Regions from separate parts of the Paenibacillus sp. CFBP 13594 genome, predicted to be linked through region 1. Evidence: riboswitches for the same ligand, from Rfam matches in the RefSeq annotation. Region 1 holds a riboswitch; each other region holds the start of a gene.

Region 1 (2,204 bases):
CATCAACGCAACTCGTGAGAAAATGGGCATGGTGTTCCAGCACTTCAACCTGTTCCCACACAAAACGGTAGAGCAAAATATCACGATCGCTCCGATTAAAGTGAAGAAACAATCTACTCTGGAAGCGGAGAAGATTGCTGCTGATTTGCTTAATACCGTGGGCTTGTATGATAAAAAAGATACATTCCCGAATCAGCTGTCCGGTGGACAGAAGCAGCGGATCGCCATTGCTAGAGCATTGGCCATGCAGCCTCATGTCATGCTGTTTGACGAGCCTACGTCGGCATTGGACCCCGAGATGGTCGGTGAGGTACTGGATGTCATGAAACGTCTTGCAGAAGGCGGGATGACGATGGTCATCGTAACCCATGAGATGGGTTTTGCACGTGAAGTGGGAGACCGGATCCTGTTCATGGATGGCGGGGTTATTGTGGAAGAGGGAACACCTGATGAGGTGTTTGGAGCACCGAAAAATTCACGTACACGTGATTTTCTTGCGAAAGTACTCTAAATGAAGTGATTAAATAGCGTTACTGACCTCGAGTCGGTGACGCTATTTTTTGTTTGAAAATAATCAAATATAGGATTCGGAAAAGTAACTATTCTGTTACCAAATATATAGGGGACATCTCGCCCAACAGTTTTAGAGTATTCAGTATTCTTACACGTGCTTACACATGTTAAAACCATTTGGTAAGAATTACTACAAGTTCAGGTTACAAAATTGTGATATATTGAACTCTGCCGAAACTTCCGGACAGGGAGTGCGGGGGATGTAACGATGCAGATTGTGCAGGGGGAAGATCTACAGCACACTGCTTGGGGTGAATTAGGGGTACATATCGTTTCAAATGTAATGATGAACCTATAGGATGGGCTCCTCATCCGAATCCGACAACTAACTTCGCAGGCACAATGAGGGAGGAAGACCATGATTAACAAGAAACGTATAGCCAAAACAGCAGTAGCATTAATGACAACAGCAATGCTCATTCAAGCCGTTCCGGCTCACGCCGATTCAGTTCATGTGGCCAAAGAGGGGGATACCTTCTACACCTTATCGAAACAATACGGAGTAGCAATTAACACGTTAGTTAAAGCAAACAACGACATTTCGCCTTACAACATTTATGGTGGTTTGAAAATTACGATTCCCGGTAAGTCAAACAATGTAGCAGCCGCTGCGGCAGCGGAGAGCAAGACCCAAGCGAAGACTGTTACTACAGCGAGCTTGGACGTTAACGCAGATAACAAAGTTGTTCAAGCCTGGGGTAAAACATTCGATTACAGCAAAGCTGTGAACGTAAAAGCAACGGCATACTCTGCAGATCCGTCTGAAAATGGAGGCTGGGGTGCAGTCGATTATTTCGGAAATGATCTTGAACTGGGCACGATTGCAGTTGATCCAAGTGTAATTCCACTCGGAACCAAAGTACTGGTAACTGGTCATAGCCATCCAGGATTGCCAAAACAGGCTTTTGTAGCCACAGCGCGAGATGTGGGCGGTGCAATCAAAGGTCACCGGATTGATATCTTTATCCCGGGTAGCAAACAGTCTGTAAGCTCATTTGGTTTTCAGGATATTGAGCTGTACATTCTGAAGTAGAGAGAAAATAACATTTAAAATGAATTCAAACAGGGTGTCTGCCAGTCGCTAATTCGCGATTGAACAGCACCCTTTTAATATTCTCATTATTTGGTATCACGGTCATCCTAATCTTTGGCCTTTGGCAATCCCAACATTTCGTCCAAGGTGACCAGTTCATATCCCCGATTACGCAATTCTTCAATGATTTCAGGCAAAGCCTCAACCGTGCCGTTCAGGTTTGATCCTACACCGCCTCCAGCATGTTGCAAAACGATGGAGCCGGGTTTTACAGCAGAAAGAATATTATCTTTCACCTGTTCCTTTGAAAGGCCTTTCCAGTCCAGGGAGTCTACGTTCCAGTTCACAATGCTATAGTGTTGTTTGGCAGCCCATCTCAGCTGTTCTTCATTAATGTCTCCATAAGGCGGCCGAATCATCTTGGGCGTATATCCCGCCAAACGTCGAATAATATCCCCGGTATGTAAAATTTGTTTGCGAAAGGCATTCATCGACAGCTTACTGAATTCAGGATGATTGTAGCTGTGATTACCAACCATATGCCCTTCCTTGATGATGCGTTTCACAAGATCCGGATGTTTCTCAGCACGACTACCCA
Region 2 (2,204 bases), on a different contig from region 1:
GGAAATTGCTGCAATAACAACCAAAAATGCCATGGAACGATTTGGAATTCGTTAAAAAAACGAGCAAATGAGGCGAAAAAGGCAGGTAAGCGGAGGTAATTTGCTCTTTGATCCAAATAAATCAAGAATATTACAATATTTTAACCAAATATTCAGAAAAACGTACTTGATCAACGCTTTACAACATGCATCAAAACAGGATATCATCTTTTCAGTGAATTGTTGTGCGGAAAATTGGACAGATGTTCGGGGGATGAACAAAGGGACACTTTCCGATGAAACAACATTACTTTCATGAATCAGTCTCGCTGAGTCTCCGTTAACGGAGAGCGGGGGAACCAATAGGGCTTAAACATCGGTGTATTTGGCCGATGCGCAACGTTCGCTGACCCAAAAGCAGCGAAGGGATCTGCGAAGCCGTATTTGATTTCTTCTTTGGGTCTCGGGGTGAATTCAAGGGCGTCCGCCATGAGCGGGTGACCCAAGATAGGGCGGCTCTCTTTCGCCCGAACCCGACAGCTAACCTCGCAAGCGGAAAAAGAGAGGCAACCTCGTGCATGAATTTCCGATATTCAAAATCATTCGGAAGCCACGAAAGAGTTCCTCTTACACTCTTTCTTTGGCTTTTTTGTTTTTGAATAAAAGAAATATTGTCATCATACGGTAGGTATTCAGGAGGATGACATCATGTTGCGAAGATTGATTCATGGTGCAGAACCGGATTATGTTGGTCCAATCTGTGTTCTGTAGAAAATTTGGTATAGTCACGTCAAAGACATCATGCATTACTTTAGACGGCGAGGCTATGAAGGAGGACGGAGAAGTGGGCACATTCCAACCAGAAGAGACCCATGAGTCACGATCATCCAGTAAGTCTTTCGCGTTGCGGTGGAAGCATGAGAACATGCGTCAAATGGCATTGATCGCGATTTTCTCAATTGCGCTTACAATCATGATCTTGTTAGTCGTTTACGGTCAGGCCGGGAAACAAATTTCACTGGTTATTGATGGCAAAGCTCAGGTGGTAGAGACTCGTACAGGAATGCTTCAGGAAATGCTGGAGGAGCAGTCGATCACAGTCAGCCCTCACGATAAGGTATCCATGTCCATGAACGGGGCAATTACAGATGGAGACCGAATTGTTATTGAGCGGGCCGTTCCAGTTAACATTACGGCAGACGGAGACACCAAGACTCTGTATACAACGGATTCATCGGTAGAAGATGCAATTCAAAAATCAGGTATTCAAGTTGAAAGTAATGATAAAGTGTATCCGGCGCTTGGAACTGCGATCAAAGCGGAGATGAAGATCCGTGTAGTGCGCGTAACAAAGCGTACAGTCGAAGTAGAGCAACCGATCGCTTACAAAGTCATTAAAACGGCTGACCCTAGCTTGTACAAAGGGGATAACCGTGTCGTTGTGAACGGCAAAGAAGGCAAACTTGTGCAGCATATCGAAAAGGTATTTCAGGATGGAGAATTGGTCTCCAAAAAAATGGTCCGCAAATCTGTCGCGAATAATCGTGTAGATAAAGTGATCGCTGTCGGCACCAAAGCAAAACCGGTCGTGAAAGAACCTGAGATTCAGACCGTATCGGCTCAAACTTCAACAACCAAAAAGGCTACAACAACGAACTCGAAGAAAACATCTGCCTCGGGCAGCAAAGTGATTACCGTATCCGGGACTTCTTTTAAATACTCCAAAGTACTTAAAAATGTATCCATGACTGCCTACTCTTCTGAAGAGCCTGGCATTGGAACTAAAACAGCTTCCGGTACTCGTGTAACGGAAGGGCGCACCATTGCGGTTGATCCCAAAGTCATTCCAATTGGCTGGTGGGTATATATCGAAGGTCTGGGATTCCGTCGTGCGGAAGACACAGGCGGTGCGATTAAAGGGAACAAAATTGATGTGTATTATGACAGTGTGAAGCATGCCCTGAATTTTGGACGCAAGAAAGGCAAGACGGTCTACGTGATCGGTCCGGTGAAGCCGGAAGCGAACTAAAATCGTTTTACTTTGAAATGGGAATGCTATAAAATAGTTGCATGAATGATTCATGCGGAATATGCGGCGGAGGAGTCTGAATTCAGTCTCCCCCGCCGTTTGGCAGAGAAGAGGATATTCCTCTTCTTTTTGCGTTAGAAAGGAAGAAATGGAACATGATAAAAGAAGTCATTGTGGTGGAAGGCCGTGATGATAC
Region 3 (2,204 bases), on a different contig from region 1:
ATGGTACAATCGGCGGTCATCCCACTGCTCCTGCGCTATCCAGATGCTGATGCGGGGGAGCTGAGTACACTTTTGTTCAAAATGGAAAGTCAACTTAACCTGTCTACCCATCCGGAGGTTCATCGTTATCTATGGATTCTCGGGGGCATGCTGCTGGTTCGCATGTTGATCAGCCCCCTCATTCAGGCAGGACTGCTCTACTCACTTCAGCACTTTAATTCTACAGAAGAGCGCATCCCCTTTGTCCGCGGAATCAAAAATCTGTGGAAACCGATGCTGCTGCTACACACCGTACGTACATTATTGATCCTTCTGCCCGCCTACTGGCTCATACCGAAGCTCTACTCTATTCTCATGGAAGGTTTTCATTCCCTTCAATTACTTTTGCCTGGTATACCTTATGTTGCTGCCTGGATTGTATATGGCTGGATCATCCACCATGCCATACTCTACATGCAGTTCGGTGTTTCGGCACCAGAAGGAGAAGGCGGGGCTCACGGTACCCTCAAAGCACTCTGGATTGCACTGCGTCATCTCATCGCTGTAATCGGCATTGCACTCCTGCTGGGCGGAGTACACCTGCTCGTCTTTGGGGCATTCACTTCAGCCTCATGGTTATTAACGGGACTTACCGGACTTATACTACAACAGACGTATCCACTTGCCAGATGTCTATTGAGTCTGTGGAAAATATGCAGCCATTTCCGATTATGGCAGTCCAAAATATCCAAAGGTGAGAGCAGATAGATTAAAAATTGTTACCATCACAAGTTAAACTCATGGCCTAATATGTACTTATAAATAGGCAAACCTCAACCTTTCCCCGTCAAAGGTCGAGGTTTTTTTTGCTAAATTTGTTGCTAAACGTTGCCAAAGCCGTACTCCTCTGTTACAATAATCGCAGTGAGTTTTTAGTAACAACTTTGTAATCTTTACATTCATATTTGTAACTACTTAAAATTAAATCGTCATTTCTTGATTTCGCAGGTGCATAACTAGCACAGCCAAATTCCTGGCACCTGGGAAGCGGGGGAACCAGTTATGGGTGAATTGATCTTGCTACAGAGGGATCATAGGGGACCTTCAACCGAATCCTTAAGCTAACCTCGCAGGCATTGGAAGGGGAATATCTCTTGTTCAAGAAGAAATTAACCGCAGCTGTACTTAGCATCACATTCGCTTTATCGCTTGGTGCAGGTAGCGCATTCGCAGATTCAAAGATGGACACAGTAATTGATTCAGCAATGGGAACTACATACAAAAGTGGGGGAACAACGCTTAACGGCTTTGACTGCTCCGGATTTACACGGTATGTATTCGACAAGTTGGGTATTGATTTGGCACGCCAATCCAGTTCCCAATTCGACATGGGCGATTCTGTATCCCGCATGGAAATGAGAGCTGGCGATCTGGTGTTCTTTAATACAACAGGTAAAGGCGTATCCCATGTAGGAATCTTTGTAGGGGATGGAAAGTTTGCACACTCCTCTTCTTCCAAAGGCGTTACGATCAGTGCATTGAGTGAAAACTATTGGGCCAATCGTTATGTTGGCGCGAAACGGATTATGAGCACGGACGCATATGAATCACTGGCCCTTGACTAGGGACAAGCTGAGCAACATAATGCTGTAACCATTAACCATACTGGAACGAAGCAAGAAGCATAACAGAACCGCCCGGTACATTCTCCGCAGGAATGTATCCGGCGGTTTTTTTGTGCTTCAATCCTTATTCATGTTGCAAGGTATACTCTGGGTATATCCTGCGACATCAACAGGTTCATTTTGCGTTCGTTCGTCCGTGCCCTTATGATGTTTTTACCCATCCCGTTATAATATAAACGAAATTACCGGAACTTTTGTTTCATTTTTTTTCTGGGGAAGGAAGACTTGCTAAAAGAACATCACTTTTGTAGAGTGGACAAAGAGTTCTGTTTCAAGGAAAGGAGCATGCAAGTGTATGAAGGAAGCCCCTGTGACGTTTCACGTTGTACCCATGCGAGAAGAACATGCGGAGCTCATCTGCAGTTGGCAGTATGATCCGCCTTACAATATCTACAGCTGGCTCCCCTGGGAGCAGATGAAAGCTCTGGAAGTGGAATTCGGAGATGCACAGCTGCGACAGGAGCAATATGCAATCGTCCTGGATCAGAACGATCGTATATGTGGATTTGCTCAATACTTCCCACTTCAAGGGGTAACCCG
Region 4 (2,204 bases), on a different contig from region 1:
TTTTACTATCTCCATTAGCTCTTTCATATTTGTACCCCGTAATTTTCACCTTGTTAAACCAAGCCTCCGCTCCTTTAATGGATGCGGTAATTTTAGCGTTAGCAGATCTGGTTTTCAGAAATTTAACAATCGTTACACTCTCTCCAGCTGTCAGCGATGGCACTTCGTAGATTCTTGCGCTCGCTGGTTTAAGGGAACTGGAATCATGTTGTTGTCCCCAAGCTGTCAGCTTACCACCTGAAACGACCTGTGTATTCAAAATCGCCTCCACACCTTTGGCAACTGAATTTTTACTACGGTTAGCAAGTGTGCTGTCTATAAACGAGAAATCACCTTTGCGTGCTGCTACTTCATCCAGCATGATCATTACGTTAATCATGGCATCATCATTGTAAGTGATATGCTTGTGATATCCGGAGCTTTGGTAAACTTGTGGCCATCCGCCGTTTGAATACTGCATGTTGATCAAAAAGTTAATCCCTTTGATTGCAGCTGTGGAGTATCGGGGATCATTCGTCTTTTTAAATTCCTTCGCCAATCTTCTAATTTCTGAGTATGTAGCCTTGTTGTCTATCGTGGACTTCGCCCACTCTCCACTTGTCTGTTTATAATCTTTTCTCCAACCTCCATCCGGGAGCTGGTTCTTCAAAATATCAGAAATACTCGCTGTAGTACCTGAAGCATCCGCAGCAGATACCGTCCCTACAGGGAGAACTGCCATTCCAACTGCTGAGAACACCATCGTACATGCCAGGACAAAAGTAATTATTTTCTTTGCTTTCAAATGTAACACTCTCCTATGTTCGTTTTTATAAATCTTCCACTTCTACTTTACTTATGAAACGCGTAATTATCGCATAATAAAATCAATTTTAATCCAATATGTGGATTGGATAATCAGATAATATGCAAAAAATCGATTTTTGTCAATATATGCAACTTAATGAATATAATCTCTCTAATTCTACATAACGGGATAGTTCTTTTAACTCATGACAAACCTATTTATTTATCCAAATTCGTCTTAAACGAACCAATAATGACGTTTTTGTCATGAATGGTACCCAAACTTGATCCCTTCTTTCATATAAAAACCTTAATTCCGCTAACATTGAGGTATTACGAAGGGTTTTAAATGGGTTTGACAATTACGCATTTATGCAATATAGTTTCAAATAGTTACAAAAACTTAATTATTCATTGCCGAGTTTCATGTTTGAAAACGGGGGAACCAATTTGGGTGAATTATTCTTATACATAGGAAATATAGGGAACCTTCTACCGAACCCTTAGCTAACTCCGTAGGCATCGAAGGGAGAACATTGATTTTGAAAAAACTGATTATCTCCATTTTTGGAGCAGCTGTATTATTTACATCCGGGGCAACAAGCACAGAGGCAAGCAGTATCAACTCCGTAGTGAACAACATGACAGGTATTCCTTACAAATGGGGTGGCACGACTGTAGCCGGCTTCGACTGTTCTGGTTTTATGAGATATCTTTTCAACAAATACAGCATTGAATTGCCACGTACTTCTCAGCAGCAAGCCAAAGCAGGTACGCCAGTATCCAAGAGCAATGTTCGGACAGGTGATCTGGTGTTCTTTAATACAACAGGCAAAGGCATTTCACATACAGGTGTATATATCGGCGGCGGACAATTCGCTCATGCCTCCAGCAGTAAAGGTGTAAGCATCACGAAGTTATCGAATCCATACTTCAATGATCGTTACGTAACAGCACGTCGGGTAACTGGACAGTTTATGTATGATAAAATGTTAGGTAAAATGTAATTCACATACAAAAAGGCATCGGTTATTAACCGGATGCCTTTTTTGTACTTAGAAAAATGTATGTTGCATCGCTTACTAATTCAGCGCCTTCTGCACTCGCATCGCACCCTGAGAGAGGGCATGTCCTCCTCCAACAGCTCCGGCCACCGCAACGGTCTCCATAATCTCCTGATCTGTTGCTCCCTTGGCACGGGCTTCTTCTACATGGTAGAAGGTACATACCTCATTGTTGGCGAATAATCCAATCCCAAGCGCAATTAGCTGTTTTGTCTTGGCATCAATCACGCCAGGTTGGAAACATTCTCCGGTAAACTCATGATACGACTTCACCACACCTGGCAGTACATCGCTTAATGCTCCAATCTGATCCTTGTAGGCATGAACTTTATCATTCATCAATGTCATGGCTTG

What was found. A riboswitch is a leader RNA that binds a small molecule or an ion and turns the genes downstream of it on or off. The one in region 1 is predicted to bind cyclic di-AMP.
Region 2: it holds a riboswitch for cyclic di-AMP, as region 1 does, so the genes downstream of both, IFU39_RS30825 (3D domain-containing protein) here and IFU39_RS02480 (3D domain-containing protein) in region 1, are expected to answer to the same signal.
Region 3: it holds a riboswitch for cyclic di-AMP, as region 1 does, so the genes downstream of both, IFU39_RS31585 (C40 family peptidase) here and IFU39_RS02480 (3D domain-containing protein) in region 1, are expected to answer to the same signal.
Region 4: it holds a riboswitch for cyclic di-AMP, as region 1 does, so the genes downstream of both, IFU39_RS10160 (C40 family peptidase) here and IFU39_RS02480 (3D domain-containing protein) in region 1, are expected to answer to the same signal.

The regions. Positions count from the first base shown of each region.
Region 1 is NZ_JACYVQ010000001.1:518,531-520,734, forward strand. Features, by position in the region: gene IFU39_RS02475 (amino acid ABC transporter ATP-binding protein) at 1-511, shown strand, start outside; cyclic di-AMP (ydaO/yuaA leader) riboswitch at 733-929, shown strand; gene IFU39_RS02480 (3D domain-containing protein) at 932-1,606, shown strand; gene IFU39_RS02485 (polysaccharide deacetylase family protein) at 1,714-2,204, opposite strand, start outside.
Region 2 is NZ_JACYVQ010000017.1:15,326-17,529, forward strand. Features, by position in the region: gene IFU39_RS30820 (TatD family hydrolase) at 1-55, shown strand, start outside; cyclic di-AMP (ydaO/yuaA leader) riboswitch at 297-550, shown strand; gene IFU39_RS30825 (3D domain-containing protein) at 824-2,008, shown strand; gene rnmV (ribonuclease M5) at 2,164-2,204, shown strand, end outside.
Region 3 is NZ_JACYVQ010000019.1:18,307-20,510, reverse strand. Features, by position in the region: gene IFU39_RS31590 (hypothetical protein) at 1-747, shown strand, start outside; cyclic di-AMP (ydaO/yuaA leader) riboswitch at 993-1,130, shown strand; gene IFU39_RS31585 (C40 family peptidase) at 1,134-1,604, shown strand; gene IFU39_RS31580 (GNAT family N-acetyltransferase) at 1,960-2,204, shown strand, end outside.
Region 4 is NZ_JACYVQ010000002.1:614,677-616,880, forward strand. Features, by position in the region: gene pelA (pectate lyase) at 1-784, opposite strand, end outside; cyclic di-AMP (ydaO/yuaA leader) riboswitch at 1,192-1,323, shown strand; gene IFU39_RS10160 (C40 family peptidase) at 1,329-1,793, shown strand; gene IFU39_RS10165 (carboxymuconolactone decarboxylase family protein) at 1,869-2,198, opposite strand.